2 regions of the Shewanella sp. 1311 genome follow, and region 1 is predicted to be linked to the other one. Evidence: riboswitches for the same ligand, from Rfam matches in the RefSeq annotation. Region 1 holds a riboswitch; the other holds the start of a gene.

The links. Region 1 has a riboswitch for thiamine pyrophosphate ahead of AC5YB3_RS20805 (TonB-dependent receptor). Riboswitches for the same ligand answer to the same signal wherever they lie in the genome.
Region 2: linked by a shared signal. The riboswitch ahead of thiC (phosphomethylpyrimidine synthase ThiC) and the one ahead of AC5YB3_RS20805 (TonB-dependent receptor) in region 1 are both predicted to bind thiamine pyrophosphate.

What each region holds. Positions count from the first base shown of each region.
Region 1 covers NZ_CM181686.1:4,722,164-4,729,698, reverse strand. The annotation lists gene AC5YB3_RS20820 (phosphotransferase) at 1-1,116, opposite strand, end outside; gene pnuC (nicotinamide riboside transporter PnuC) at 1,116-1,769, opposite strand; gene AC5YB3_RS20810 (hypothetical protein) at 1,816-2,076, opposite strand; gene AC5YB3_RS20805 (TonB-dependent receptor) at 2,183-4,417, opposite strand; TPP riboswitch at 4,472-4,597, opposite strand; gene AC5YB3_RS20800 (YcfL family putative periplasmic lipoprotein) at 4,690-5,085, opposite strand; gene AC5YB3_RS20795 (PaaI family thioesterase) at 5,227-5,724, opposite strand; gene AC5YB3_RS20790 (PaaI family thioesterase) at 5,711-6,238, opposite strand; gene hinT (purine nucleoside phosphoramidase) at 6,235-6,591, opposite strand; gene AC5YB3_RS20780 (M61 family metallopeptidase) at 6,998-7,535, shown strand, end outside.
Region 2 covers NZ_CM181686.1:5,069,249-5,076,783, forward strand. The annotation lists gene AC5YB3_RS22245 (tRNA (adenine(22)-N(1))-methyltransferase) at 1-636, shown strand, start outside; gene AC5YB3_RS22250 (NUDIX hydrolase) at 896-1,426, shown strand; gene AC5YB3_RS22255 (tRNA-uridine aminocarboxypropyltransferase) at 1,618-2,181, shown strand; gene trhA (PAQR family membrane homeostasis protein TrhA) at 2,329-3,012, opposite strand; gene AC5YB3_RS22265 (hypothetical protein) at 3,518-4,849, shown strand; TPP riboswitch at 5,018-5,116, shown strand; gene thiC (phosphomethylpyrimidine synthase ThiC) at 5,318-7,423, shown strand; gene AC5YB3_RS22275 (bifunctional hydroxymethylpyrimidine kinase/phosphomethylpyrimidine kinase) at 7,426-7,535, shown strand, end outside.

The DNA.
Region 1 (7,535 bases):
CGCTGCCATCAATAATGCCCAGTAGCAAGCAAATACCCAGTACATGTCAATGGCGGCAGGCACGGCCGCTACGGCGTGGGACGTGACATAGGGATGTTGACTCAGATACTGCGTCACTAACTCGTTTTGCTGGGCTGGCGTTAACGCATGGGTCGCTAACACTACGGCTAACTCACACAGTGGATGCGACGCCGTCGCATACTCAAAATCGATACAATACAAGCGGTTGTTTTTGAGTAACAGATTGTGGGGATTAAGATCGCGATGGCAAAACTGCGGCTTAATTAAACAAGCCGCTAAGTCATCACACCAATGTTTGATGTCGATTTGGATGTTAAGCAGCTTAGCGACTCGCTCACTCCAATCGTGCGTGAGCGCAAGAGATGCCTGATAGGCAAGCATCTGCTGGTGATATTCCTGCCATTGCTCTGTGATACTAATGGCATAAGAACCTGTGGGCAGTTCCCGCAATTGCAGCAATAATTCCAGCAGTAAATGCGCAGCTAAGTTGGGATGCTTATCTTGCTGTATTGGCATCAGCCAAGGTTCAGGATTTAAATAAGCTTGTTGTGAATCGCCGTGATATAAAATGCCCAAAGACGACTGCCCCAGCACAAAATCAGCGGCACTGGTTTGGCGCTCTAAGGCAGGCCAATGGATGAAGCGTTTACGTTGAAAGCGTTCGCTATCAATCACATTGTGTTCAATTGCCGCAGACTCTGCAGCGCTCGCTACTGCACTTTCGATAAGGTCACTCTCGATAAGGTCACTCTCGATAAAGTCACTCTCAATAAGGTCACTCTCAATAAAATCACTGAGGTAGTAGCGCTCATCTTCACTCACCCACAGCAGTGCTGGGGCAAGTTTAGCTTGGGCGAGTTGTTGCCAGTAAAAACGCTCCTGCTGGCGGGTGCAAAAACTGTCCGCCGCATCGGCATTGACCCGCAACACATAACTGCCTGCAGGCGTAGTGATCTTATAATTATGATTACTCAAGCCGCCCGAAAGTTCGCAAATGCTCAGCACTTGCTCAAGTCCAGCTCGTTTGAGTATGGGCAAGAGTGCGTTGAATGATTCGCCTGCTGAGTATGGCTTATCAGCGTTTACATCGAGCATTAACTGAGTAACTTCAAGGCATTGGCCTCACGGGCGTCGGCTAATGCAGTGCGCCACAGGAAATACCCTACTACAGCAAGCCCCACATAGAGTACGAATAATAACGAGGTCAGCATCAAGCCTTTACTGAGATAAAGGTATATAGACACTATGTCGATGACGACCCAGTAGAGCCAATTTTCAAGTACTTTCTTCGCTACTAAATAGGTCGTCATCACAGCAAAACAGGTCGTGGTCGCATCTAAATATGGGAATGCGGCCTGAGTATATGTCGCCATGCCGTGACCGACTAATAACGAAATAACGCCTGTCACCGCGATCAGTTTCAAGTGGGTTTTCAACGGCCAAGTGGTCACTTTGACCCCTTGATGTTTATCGCCGCCCTGGGTCCAGAGCCAATATCCATAGAGCGCCATCGCCATATAATAGATATTCAGCACTGACTCCATCAGTAACGACACCTTCCAAAACAACACAGTGTAAATGGCGGTACTGGCAAAGGCCGCCGCCCAGCACCAGACGCTCGCCTTCATCGCCAGCAGTAGATATGCCATGGCCAGCAGTACCGCCAAGGCTTCCCATGCGGTCATCACATGGACTTCACCAAAGACCGCATTCATACTCTCGACCATGGTTAACCATAAATCTGTCATTGTGTTGTTCTCACTGCCTATTTATCGCGTATGTGACGGTAAAGCGTTATTCGCTGTGGGCTAAATTAAGCTCACCACCGATAAACTTACACACAAATACTGCCTTGCCCCACTTCTCATGGGCGGCTTGCATCTCGGTCGCCAGCATAGTCATCACATCTAAATAATCGCCGCACACTTGTGTTGCCATCGCATTCGTCACGCGCTCGATATGAGGATAGCTATCCACCCGGCCAATGAACCACTTAATCGGATCGAGGTAGTTCTCATTGAAGGGATACATGCTAATTTCTGCGGTCAGTTTCATTTTAATTCCTTAAATTTGAGAGAAGCTGTAGCCCTTACAGTGGACTGCAGCTTAGTCATGAGTTAACCCAATAGGCTCATAGTGACATGTGCCATTACATCAGTTTTTACATAAACTTAACGTTAAAGGTTACGCCAATCTGACGCGGATCGCCGTAACGAATATATTGCTTTTCAGCCCAGCCATTATCTGGCTCGTTACCGAAATAGAAGCCGCGCACACCGTATTCTTCATTGAACAAATTACGGCCCCATAAATAGGCTGACCACGCACTCGCCTCATAACCCACGCGGGCATTGACGATAGTGTAGGGCTCAGAGCGGGATTCATTGCTGTCGGAATAGTAAAACTCACTCTTACCGCTCAGGTTTAGGTTAGTAAACCAGCCCGAATTGGTACGATAAGTCCCACCAAGGCTGTAGGTTAAGTGTGGTGAATGGGCCAGATCGCGGCCAGTTAAATCCACCTCAGTGCCATATTTATCCTGATACTGGTAGTCACCGTAGGCCGTTTCTAACCAACCTAAGCTTGAGTAAATTTGTAGATTATCCGTGGCATACCAGGTCGCATCTAACTCAGCACCATAGTTATTAGAACTACCAGCGTTTTCGGTGAACAAGATAAAACGCTGAGGTTTATCAGGGTCTTGCTGGGATGCCGCCACCTGTTGATCTTGTCTGTCCATATAGAACAGCGCCAAATTAGTATCGATAAGCCCCGCTAACCAATGGGATTTAAGGCCAATTTCATAGTTATAAAGCGTCTCAGTACTAAACTCTTTTTTATCGTTCAATTCGACAGGTAAAGACATGTTGAAACCGCCCGCCTTGTAACCGCGCGCGACACGAACATAAGCGTTGTGCGAGTCATTCAGCACTTTACTCACTGCAATATGACCGCCCCACATGGTTTCACTCGGGTCGAAATTATCGTTATTCGTATCTGAGTAATGGCTGTTACGGCGCTCTAAACGTAGGCCCACAGATAAGGCATAACCTGAGCTCAGATCCGTATCGAGCTGACCAAACAAGGCATAGTTCGTCGCTTCATACTCAGAGTCTAAGACTTCATCCGGCCAAGTATTGTATTCAGAATACAATTGGTTATCTTCTTTCAGATTCATGCCGTACACACCAAGCAACCAATCTGTACTGTCCGCAAAGATTCGGCCCTGCTCGGTAGAACTTAAGCGAAACTCTTGCGACACGGTTTTACGTTGGCCCGTTTTATCCCAAAAATAATCATATTGGCACGGTGCCAGATTGCCATCGTCATCACTGCATTGCTTAGAAGCCCAATACTCTGGGTTCGACCAATCGCCATCGTAACTGTAATGGTGATCGGTATTCGCAAAGGACGTTAACGAGGTTAGCTCAAAGGTTTCAGCGCCAGAATAGGTCGCTTTAAAGCCTGCGCCTGTGGTGCGCTGGCTATCGACACCCGGTTGATCCGATGTCGTCTGGGTCGGTGAATTGGTTAAACTCCACACATCATAGCCATTATCAAAATCGGCGTGCAGCACAGTTAAATCAAACTGCAAATCGTCAGTCGCATACCAGCGCAGCTTAGCGCGGCCGCTGAACTCATCGCGGCCATTGGTATCGTCACGACCTAAATAGAGGTTGTCGTGGTAACCATTTTGTTGATGTTGCTGCAGTGACACGCGATAAAGCAGCTTGCCAGAATCCGTTAATGGGCCGGAACTGAAACCGCTAAACGTGCGTAAATCATCATCGCCTAACGATACTTCGCCGCCATGTTCAAACACATCGGTGGGATCGTTACTTTTCAGATAAATCAGTCCCGCTAAGGCATTCGCGCCATAACGTGTGCCCTGTGGTCCACGTAGCACTTCGACCTGTTGTAGATCGTACATGCTCGACACCATACCAATACCGGATAAATCGATATCATCTATGATGTAACCCACAGAGGAATTAGGTGCACCTTGGTATTGCTCTTGCTCTCCTACGCCACGAATTTGAAAATATTTCGGCCGCGAACTTCCACCTGACCAGTTAAAATTGGCAATGGAATTAAGCAGATCTTCAAAGTGCTGCGCGCTTTCATCTTGAATTTTTTGACTGTCGATAACGGTAATACTGGAAGGCATTTTTTCTAAGCTTGAACTGCGAAAATCCGCCGTCACCACCATGACTTCCATCTCAGTGCTGGGATCGGGTTTATCGATAGCGTCGGTTTGTGCAAATGCAGAAGTGCTCAGCGCGGTAGCAATGGCTAACGCCAGCGGCGCTCGGGTTAAAAACAAGCTGGGTGTGATGGTTGAAAACGGGGAATGACGTTTTGACGTGTTACTGTTTAGCGTTTTACTGTTTAACATAGGACCTCAAATACATAGTTTGAGATCCGGCAACGAATAAGCGATTCAGAAGTGTGCTGTTGATTGGCCCATTCCTACGCCGGTATTAGCCGGATCAGGTTCTAAGGGTTCGTCAGCTGACATCTCAGTTTGCAGTAATCAACGTAAATTCATTCGCTGCAAACACCCCTTGGCGACGCCTAGTATACATGAGTAATAGGATGGGATGACACATTTACCTCATAAAATGAAAAATGCCAGCATAGCTGGCATTCTCAGGGCGAACTCACCGCTTAATTCGAAAAGGTTTCGCGCACGTACACATCAAATTTAACCGCTTGGGCATTGGGCGCCACGGCGGCGACTTGCAATTGTTGCTTGCCATGCAGCTTGACCGATTTCCAGCTCGTCGCTTCATCTTCAATAGTAAAGCCGCTGGCGTCGTACCAAGTGAATTTATACTGCACACGCATGTCAGTTGATGATTTGCTAACAATCAGCGCTGAACCCTGCACTAAATCACCAACTCGGCGTGCATCCACACTTTCAACTCCAATATCTCGGGCAAAGCTGGAATTATCGACGCGGGTTTCACCGAGCGAACTCACTGAAATACCTGCGGTATGTGAGGCACAAGCGCCTAAGGTCAGCGCCGCGGTCAATAACAGTCCTGTATAAATTTGTTTCATCTCTTTCTCCCAGTCACGCGACAAAATGCGCGGCCAGCGCGCATCATTTCCCATTAAACGACAAGCTAATCGAACTGTGCTGAACTTATGCTTAACAAGACAGACTTAATCATCACTCAAACATCTGCTCAATAAAACGAGTTAATCAATCAGAAAGTGCGCCCGTGCCGTAGCGATGAGCTGCTTACGATTGGTTTGCCAACAATCGATATTCACGTTGGCCACTCGTCGCCCCTGACGGGTAATACGACATTCAGCAAAGCTATCTTTATGCAGGCCTGCACGTAAATAGTCGATGGAAAAATCGACCACTTTAGGCACTTTGGCAGTTTGCATAAAGACCATCAACTGCACTATCGCTGACATCTCCATAAAACCTGCAATGACGCCGCCATGGATAGCGGGCAACACAGGATTACCGATATTGTCGTCCTTAGCAGGCAGTTTAAAAATCAGTTCATCACCAAAACGTTCCACCTTCATACCAATAAATTTGGCATAGGGAACGTGCTCAAGTAAATGACCAAAATCGTTAAGCTCAGTCGCGCGCTTAACAATACCTTGCACATCGATAGGCGCTTTTACTTGGGCATGTTGAGTGGCACTGGCTGTACCAAGTTCCGAATTATTTGCGCTCATCAGTGTCTCCTATTTCAGGCACGGCTTCACCCATCAGCGCTTGTCTAAAGGCATCACCCACCATTTCTGGACTGATCCGCATAAAGGAACCAACAGCATGGGCAATAGGATCATCTATGCTGTCTTGATAAGCAATCGCGCGGGTAAAGGCAATATTGGAAGACAATTTGTAGCATTCCGCAAACCCAAACACAGGCTTATGGGGCTGAGCGGGCTTCATATAATCCACCCGCAAATCGAGCGTAGGTGAGATTTCTAACAATTTGAATTTATGGAAAATTGCACTGACCACTGCACTGCCACAGGCGGTATCCATTAAAGTAGTAATGACTCCGCCATGGATAACGCCCGTATCGGGATAACCAATTAATTCAGTGCTGTAGGGCAACTCAATCAACACATGGTGCTCACTCGCCTCCAGTACGGTTAAACCGAGACGACGACACTGAGCGAGTTGATCCACAAACCGCTGCGCCATTTGGGTCAGCGGGAAAAAATCCGAATTGACCTTCATTGGCCTTGACTCAACATGGGCCCCAGAGGCTCCCCGCCCACAAGGTGGAAATGAATGTGATAGACTTCTTGTCCACCGTGTTGATTGCAGTTCATGATCAGTCGGTAGCCATCTTTAGCGATACCCGCTTCCGCCGCCAATTTAGCGGCAACTGTCATCATGCGGCCAAGCACCGGCTCATCAGAGGCTTTCATGTCGTTCGCCGTTGGGATCAAATGATTTGGCACAATCAAGAAGTGCGTTGGCGCCTTAGGGGAAATGTCTCTAAAGGCAGTCACAAGTTCATCTTGATACAGAATATCCGCGGGAATTTCGCGACGAATAATTTTGCTGAAAATCGTTTCTTCGGCCATGGGGCTTCCTCCTTGGGTTAGTTGGCATAGTATATACCCAAACAACTTGAAGATGCATGATTCAGCTGGAGTTTAACGCACTTTAGGCAAGGCGGTTATTTGCGGACCTAGTGGGCTAAGTTAAAAATAACCAACAAAGCATAAAGTGCGTTAAAACCCGCCGGGACGGAGCGTCTAGGGCACTCCACTCCCGTGTTGCATCAATTCAAAAGGTGGCCGACATTCTGTCATTGATGCGCCTTGAATTGAAGCACCCTAGGCGCTCTGAACTCGTATCTTCAGGTTGCTTGGGTATATTGACAATTCAATGCTTTGTGTCTGTAGATATTTTGCTTTTCATTTGCCAGTTGCAGGCATTTTTGGCAGCATGGCCACCATTAAAACACTCAGGTTTTGCAGGATAAATATGATCCATTACCAGATAATCCCCGTCGATCCGAAAGCCCATTTATTCGCAGTCACTATGACATTATCCCAGCCCAAGCCTGTGCAGGTCTTTAGCCTCCCCGCTTGGCTACCTGGCAGTTACATGGTGCGCGACTTTGCTAAAAATATCATTGAACTCAAGGCGCAAGCTGCTAATGGCCTAACACTTAAACTCACCCAGCTAGATAAGCAAACTTGGTCGGTTGACAATAATAGCAGCGAAATCATTTTGACTTATCAAGTGTATGCTTGGGATCTGTCGGTGCGCACTGCGCATTTGGACACAACCCACGGCTTCTTTAACGGCAGTAGCGTGTTTTTATCCGCCCACGGTTTTGAACAACAAACCCACACTGTCACTATGTTACCGCCCTCTGAGCCCACATTAAGTGATTGGCGCGTCGCTACCAGCATGACCCGCATCAGTGGTGACGACTTTGCCTTCGGCCAATTTAGTGCCACAAGCTATGACGAGCTCATCGATCATCCAGTGGAAATGGGCTTATTTACCTTAGCTA
Region 2 (7,535 bases), 350 kb from region 1:
CTTGAACTGCGTTTGCAGCGTTTCTTCCCCGCTGACATATCAGGCCTTAATCCAAACTTAGATCCAGACTTAAACCCAGAAATAGACCCACACTTAAACCTAGACATAGACCCAAATTTAAGTTGTCATACTCAGTGGCAAGTGCATTGCCTTGATGTTGCGGCTTTACCGCTCGTGCAAACCAGTGACAAGGATAAACAGTTGATCATCATCGCTGGTGTGGGTGGTGAACTGCTGGTGGACTTAGTGAAGGCAATTCTAGCTCAACACCCACAGCGGCACCTCGAATTTATTTTGTGTCCCGTGCATCATAATTACTATGTCAGGCAATCACTCTCAGCCTTAGGGCTAGGGCTTAAGTCGGAACATTTATTGGAAGAGAATCAACGTTTCTACGAAATCCTCCATGTCAGTACAATCGCGGCTCCAAATGGTCTACTTATCAGTGCTACAGGTTCGTTAATGTGGCAGATGCTAGATGAAGCAAGTTTGCCGCGAGCGCAGCGTTATTTGTCGCAGGTGATTGGTCATTACCAACGCATGCCCACGCATAAGCAAACACCAGAGATTATTGATGCCTATCAGCAGCAATTGGCCCAGCTCTTGAATGAGCATAGTGAGTTTGAATGTTCCTGAGCATTTTTGCCGCTTAGGCATTACGTGAGCACTAAAGATGAGAATCAGGCGAAAGAGATGATGCATCGCGATCGCGTTGTTAATATCATGGGCAAATCGATTTTAGCTTAAGCCGTTAATAATCAAGATTCTAATCGCTAAAACCTATTAATCACTCGTACGGGACTGAGTGTGATTATTGCCTCTGCTACAGTTTTTGATCTGCATTTGGCACATTTTCGTTTATGCTGCGACTCCTTTTCGGCAAATGGCTACGACTATGCGTTTATTGAGAACCACCCAAGATCCAGCGGTTAACCTACAGACGGCACGCGTTTTTTATCGCAGAGCTGCCCGCGCGATTGTGTTATCGGGTGAAGATATTTTGCTGCTTTATACTCAAAAATACCGCGACTACAGCTTACCCGGCGGCGGAATTGACGACGGCGAGAGCCTCGAAGACGGGCTGATCCGCGAGCTACAGGAAGAAACCGGCGCCCTAGACATTCAAGTGTTAGCCCCCTTTGGCCGTTACGAAGAGTTTCGACCTTGGTACCGTGAAGGGGCGAACGTAGTGCACATGGAGTCATTTTGTTATGTGTGCCGTATCGACACCGCACTGGGCGAGCGTGGTTTAGGTGAGACTCGATTAGAAGCCCATGAGATAAAAAATGGCATGCGGCCTGAATGGCTCAATATTCATCAAGCTATCGCCCATAATGAAGATATTCAGCGCAATCATCCCCATAAAGGCCAATCAATAGAGCGTGAAACTTTTCTGCTAAAACAGATAGTGTTGGAATGCTTGTAAGTTTTATCACTTTTAAATCATTATCTTAATGTATGATTTTATTTCACACATAACTGAGTGAGCAGGGTTTGGTTAGCGATTAAACGTCGTTATTTCAACCTGATCTTTTAAGCGGATTCACTTCGGTCTTCTGTATGATTAAGTTGATGAACAAGGCTATTTCTCATTCTTTTGCCGCAGCAAGGAAGGCAATGCAGATTATTTTATTGACCCACGAACGCGAGTTAACCCGCAAAACGAATACTGGCCAACTCGCGTTAGCCGCATTCCCTGAAGAGGTGAAAAGCATCGTCTGGTCGAGAACGGCACCTGATAACGATTTAGTGGCTATGTTGGCATCGCAGCAGGCTAAACTGTTGTTTCCTGCAAGTGATACTGAGCACACTGGGCCCATTGATCATAATGCCTTAGATACGGTTTTAGCTGAGCCAGTGCTCTCGAACGCACAAATGTTGTTAGCGCCTGCGCAATCCACACTCATAGCAGAACAGCGAATGCCGAGCCAAGTGGTGATTTTAGATGCGACCTGGCAGGAGGCGCGTAAGATGCTGCGCCAGAGCCCCTATCTTAAAATGGCTGCACGAGTCAGTTTGCCGCCACTTATGCCTGAATCCGCTTTTATATTGCGGCGTAATCAGCAAGAAGGAGGCTTATGCACTGCAGAGTGCATTATTGCGCTTTGGCGCCAGTGTGGCAGAGCAGAACAAGCGGCGCTATTAGCGTCGCTGTTTACTGAATTGAATAGCCGTGTTTGATTGCGATGTTTGAGAGAGCGTTTGAGGAAGTGCTTGAATAGATAATTAACGACTTTTAGCTTTGACTCACAGATAAATCACCATCTGTTAAGTCATAGCCATTTAAATTAAAGCCAGTTAAATCACCATCAGGTAAATCATAGCCATTTAAATAACAGTCAGATAAATACACAGAAAGTGACTCATGGCACCGCCAAGCACGAACAAATGCCAAATGGCATGGTTAAATGGAATGCGTTTCCCTACGTAGAACACCACCCCTAAAGTGTAAAATAATCCGCCTAAGATCAATAGATTAAAACCTAACTCCGACATGGCCGCCGTTAAATCGCCCATCACAGTGACACATAGCCAACCCATGGCGAGATACAAGACTAAGCTTAACTTTTTGAATTTGTGAATAAATAGCGTCTTAAATAGGATCCCACCAATTGCAAGCGACCAAATCGCCGTTAAAATTACTATCGATTGCGTCCCCTGTAGGCTTATCAGCATCAAAGGTGTGTAAGTTCCTGCAATCAAGCAGTAAATTGCGCAGTGATCGGCGATCTTAAGTTTATGTTTCCAGCCTGAATGGCTAACGCTGTGGTATAAGGTCGAGCATAGAAAAAGCACTATGATGCTCGCACCATAAATGGCAACGCCTGTTAGTTGAATTGGCGTTAGATGATCTTGCCCTTTGAGTAACATCAGTACCAATGCCACTATGCCTGCGATGACGCCTAAGCCATGGGATACGCTATTAGCGATTTCTTCTTTAATACTATACGGCCCAGGCTTAGCAAGGGTTTTAGCTGGGTTTTGTTGTTCGATAATACTTTGACTCGACATGGTAGATACATACTCGCAAACGATAATGACTGAGTCTATCAGTAAGGAAAATAAATCACCACATCTAAGCGTACACTTGTAAGCTTAAATATATGGCTGGCTTCTATTGTTTTCACCTTTAGATTTTTAACGCCGTCTTGCATTCCCGTCAGCGTATCGCATTGATGATGTTATCCGCTTCAAGACGTAAGAGTTAGCAAGCCATTTCCTTTCAATTTAGCGCGATAGTGAGCTCAATTCCCAGCCTTATTTGTCTCAACTGACAAGTGTCTGATCAAGCATTGGAGTAAGCACTGCGCTTGTCGCGTGTTGTATTCGCGTTGAACTTTACCCTGTTTGCCTCCTCTAATCTGCGTTGAGCACTCGCAAGTAAATGCAATCATTGGATAATTCTCTTTCAATATTCAGCAACTCGATATTGGATTGATATTGGATTTGAGTGCAATTGTTCCACGTTAAGTATCATCGAAATCAATTGAGACTACACAAAACCTAAGGATGGATTTTGCCTTTTCAACGTCAACCCAAAGCCACGCCTTTATTGACAGTATCTCCTACAGCAATAGCGATTGGAGATGATGCTGATAGTGCTTTGCTTTTTTCGGTCACATCGCCAGAAGGTGAGACTTTTATTGCATTTGATCATCACTTCGGTGATCTGGATACTGCTCAAACGCCTGTTTTTACCACTGATGCCGAGCCGTCAGCGTTCAATCGTGGTGCAGGCCGTTTAGTCACTGAGCATGACACTCAAGCTATATATCATGAGCAAGCCCAAGATTTAGTACTGCAAGAAATCCATGCTGAACATCAAGATCAACATCAAGATAAATTGGTTGCTGAATCTGAATCCAAACCTGAACTGTCTAGGATAATACAAACCAGTGATCAGGCATTGGAGACGGGATCAGTTTTACGTGCTCGTCAGCCGTATTTCAAAGGATTAAGTCTGCTATTTTTTGTGCTCTTAGTGCATGCGTGTTTATTTTTACTTATCTGCATTTTGTGGCGCCCACAGTTAAATCCCTTTGGATTAACGGAAACGGGAAGTCGGGGCTCTAAAGTGACGGCGCTTAAAGCTTACTTTATTTATGCTCCCGCGGTAGAGAAGGCTGAAAGCGCTGCGCTAGAAACAGAGAGCAAGGCCGTGGATAAGACTGAAGCGGAAAGTTCTGTTACGCCTACAACTGTTCCCACGCCTACAACTCAAGTTAAGCCTATGCCAATACTTGAAAAGGTCGTGCCTGAAAAAGTAGATCAGGGAAAAGTGAAGCCAGATACGGTTAAACCGGACATCACTCAATCAAGCCAATCTCAATCAAGTGTACAAAGTGAAGTACAGCCCGTGGAAGCAACGGCAAAAAAGCCAACGAATATGTTTGATGCTACAGAAATAAAGCCGCAGCTTGGCGCTAAGAGTTCGCCCGCAGCAGAAGGTGAGAGCACAATAGCGACAAGCTCAAGCATGAGTTTATTCACCCAGCAATATTTTGAACGTCAGCGCGAGCAAGCGCTCGATGATCTCGTCATTGAACAGGCCGATAAATTCACCCGGAAATCGAATATGAGTGAAATGAGCCCTGAGATGGAAGTGTTATTTGTCCCTAACGCCGATGATTTCGGTGGCACAACGAGTCTAGATTTACCCTTAGACCCAAATCGTATTGTGCGTATAGGGGATACTTGTTATCGCGTCGTCCGTCTGGGGACACAAATTAATCCTAACGCCGAAAATTTAGGTTTTCCCATTAACTGCAGTGGCAAAAAAATCAATCAAGCTATTGATGATGCCATTCAATCTCGATTAAACAAAATGATGCTCAAACCCCATAAATAGTGACTTTCTTTTATGATTTATTTTCACGACTATTATAAGTTTTTTTAGTTTTATTTAATTTTTTCAATTAAAAACAATAGATTGTGAGTCTTTATTTTGGATTGGTAGTTAAGATTTTTAATTACTTTTTTCCTTGTTTGTTACTGCCGCTTCTGTCTATACTGCGCACTCATCTTGTCGGAGTGCCTCTTGGCTGAGACCGTTTATTCGGGATCCGTTGAACCTGATCAGGTTAAAACCTGCGAAGGAAACAAGCGTAATAACACACATTAAATCGCCAAAATAGACGGCTTGAACATCTGTTAACTAAGCAGTGTTTTAAGCCTTAATGTTTAGATTTAATTGTTATTGAGCAGGGTAACTCAATTTTTGAAGCCAGTGTTGGCCACAAAAATTGATTGCCATGCCCAGCTATCAACAACTCAATTCTCCAGACAAGCAACTCCATTTTTTAACGTGAGATTGCTTATGTCCAGTTCAAACCAAAACCCAGCTGTAGCTGCCAATGCGATAGAAATTACAGCGCCAGAATCGACAATCCCTAATAAATCGTCTGAGTCTAGTCAATCAACAGTGCCTAAGGCGCCGAGTCGCCGCGAAACCCGCGCGCAGGCCCAAGCCTTTATCGATACGTTAGCGCCACTGCAACATCCTAATTCACAAAAGATTTATCTCGAAGGTTCAAGTGCCGATATTCGCGTTGGCATGCGACACATTCTGCAGACTGACACGCTGGTGGGCGGAACAGATGATGCGCCTATCATGGAGAAAAATCCGCCAATCCGAGTGTACGATTGCGCCGGACCTTATTCCGATCCTGAGGCCGACATCAATGTGCGTCTAGGCCTTGGTAAATTAAGACAAAACTGGATCCTAGCCCGCAACGATACAGAGCAATTACCCTGCGCGACCTCAGACTTTACCCAACAAAGACTCGCCGATGATGGTTTAGACCATCTGCGTTTTGAGGCTGGCTCGAGTGCAATTGTTCGCCCACGCAGAGCGCTGCAGGGTAAACGAGTCAGCCAATTACACTATGCCCGTCAAGGGATTATCACTCCCGAAATGGAATATGTGGCGATCCGCGAGAACATGGCACTTGCCGAAGTACAGGATGAAATCCTCAATCGTAAAGCCAAGGGCGAAGCTTTTGGTGCCTTAGTCGGCGAACCGATTACCGCCGAATTTGTCCGCGCCGAAGTTGCCCGTGGCCGCGCGATTATTCCGCTGAATATTAACCATCCCGAAGCCGAACCTATGATCATTGGGCGTAACTTTTTGGTGAAAGTGAATGCCAATATTGGTAATTCTGCGGTGACGTCATCCATCGAGGAAGAAGTGGAAAAGCTCGTCTGGTCAACCCGTTGGGGTGCAGATACGGTAATGGATTTATCCACGGGGCGTTATATCCACGAGACCCGCGAGTGGATCATCCGCAACTCGCCAGTGCCCATCGGCACAGTGCCGATTTATCAAGCGCTGGAGAAAGTGAACGGCGTGGCAGAGGATTTAACCTGGGAAGTGTTCCGCGATACCTTGATTGAACAAGCGGAACAAGGTGTTGATTACTTTACTATTCATGCTGGTGTGCTGCTGCGTTATGTGCCGATGACGGCTAAACGTGTTACTGGGATCGTTTCTCGCGGCGGTTCAATTATGGCCAAATGGTGCCTGAGTCATCACAAGGAAAACTTCCTCTACAGCCATTTTCGTGAGATCTGTGAGCTTTGCGTCGCCTACGATGTATCCCTGTCTTTAGGTGATGGTATGCGTCCAGGCTCGATTGCCGACGCTAATGATGCCGCCCAGTTTGCAGAGCTTGAAACCTTAGGTGAGCTAGTCAAAATCGCGTGGGAATACGACGTACAAACCATTATCGAAGGGCCGGGACATATCCCGATGCAGCTCATTAAAGAGAACATGGACAAGCAGTTAGCTCACTGCGATGAAGCGCCGTTTTACACGCTTGGCCCACAAATCACCGATATCGCACCTGGGTATGATCATTTCACCTCCGGCATAGGCGCGGCCATGATTGCTTGGTACGGCTGCGCTATGTTGTGTTATGTCACGCCAAAAGAACACTTAGGATTACCGAATAAACAAGATGTTAAGCAAGGTTTGATTGCTTATAAGATTGCCGCCCACGCCGCCGATGTGGCGAAAGGTCATCCGAGTGCGCAAATTCGTGATAATGCGCTGGCAAAGGCGCGGTTTGAATTCCGCTGGGAAGATCAATATAACTTAGGACTCGATCCTGAAACCGCACGTGCTTATCACGATGAATCTTTACCGCAGGAATCCGCTAAAGTCGCGCATTTTTGCTCTATGTGCGGCCCTAAATTTTGTTCGATGAAAATCACCCAAGATGTGCGCGCCTATGCCGCAGGCTTAGAGGCGGCACAAGCGAAGGCGGAGCAAGTTGAAGCGGCTGACCAAGCCATGCAAGTCACAGTTAAGACGCCGCAGGAGTTGGAAGCGGCAATGGCGCTAAAATCGGCACAATTTGCTGCTTCGGGCGCCGAGATCTATCACGTGAAAGACAAGCTTGTCGCCGAAGCTGAGGAAGCCTAATTATGTTGGGTATTCATGGGGATAATGTGCCCATGAATACCGAGCGTCCCGCGTTTGTCTGGACCATAGCTGGTTCAGACAGTGGCGGTGGTGCCGGTATTCAGGCGGACTT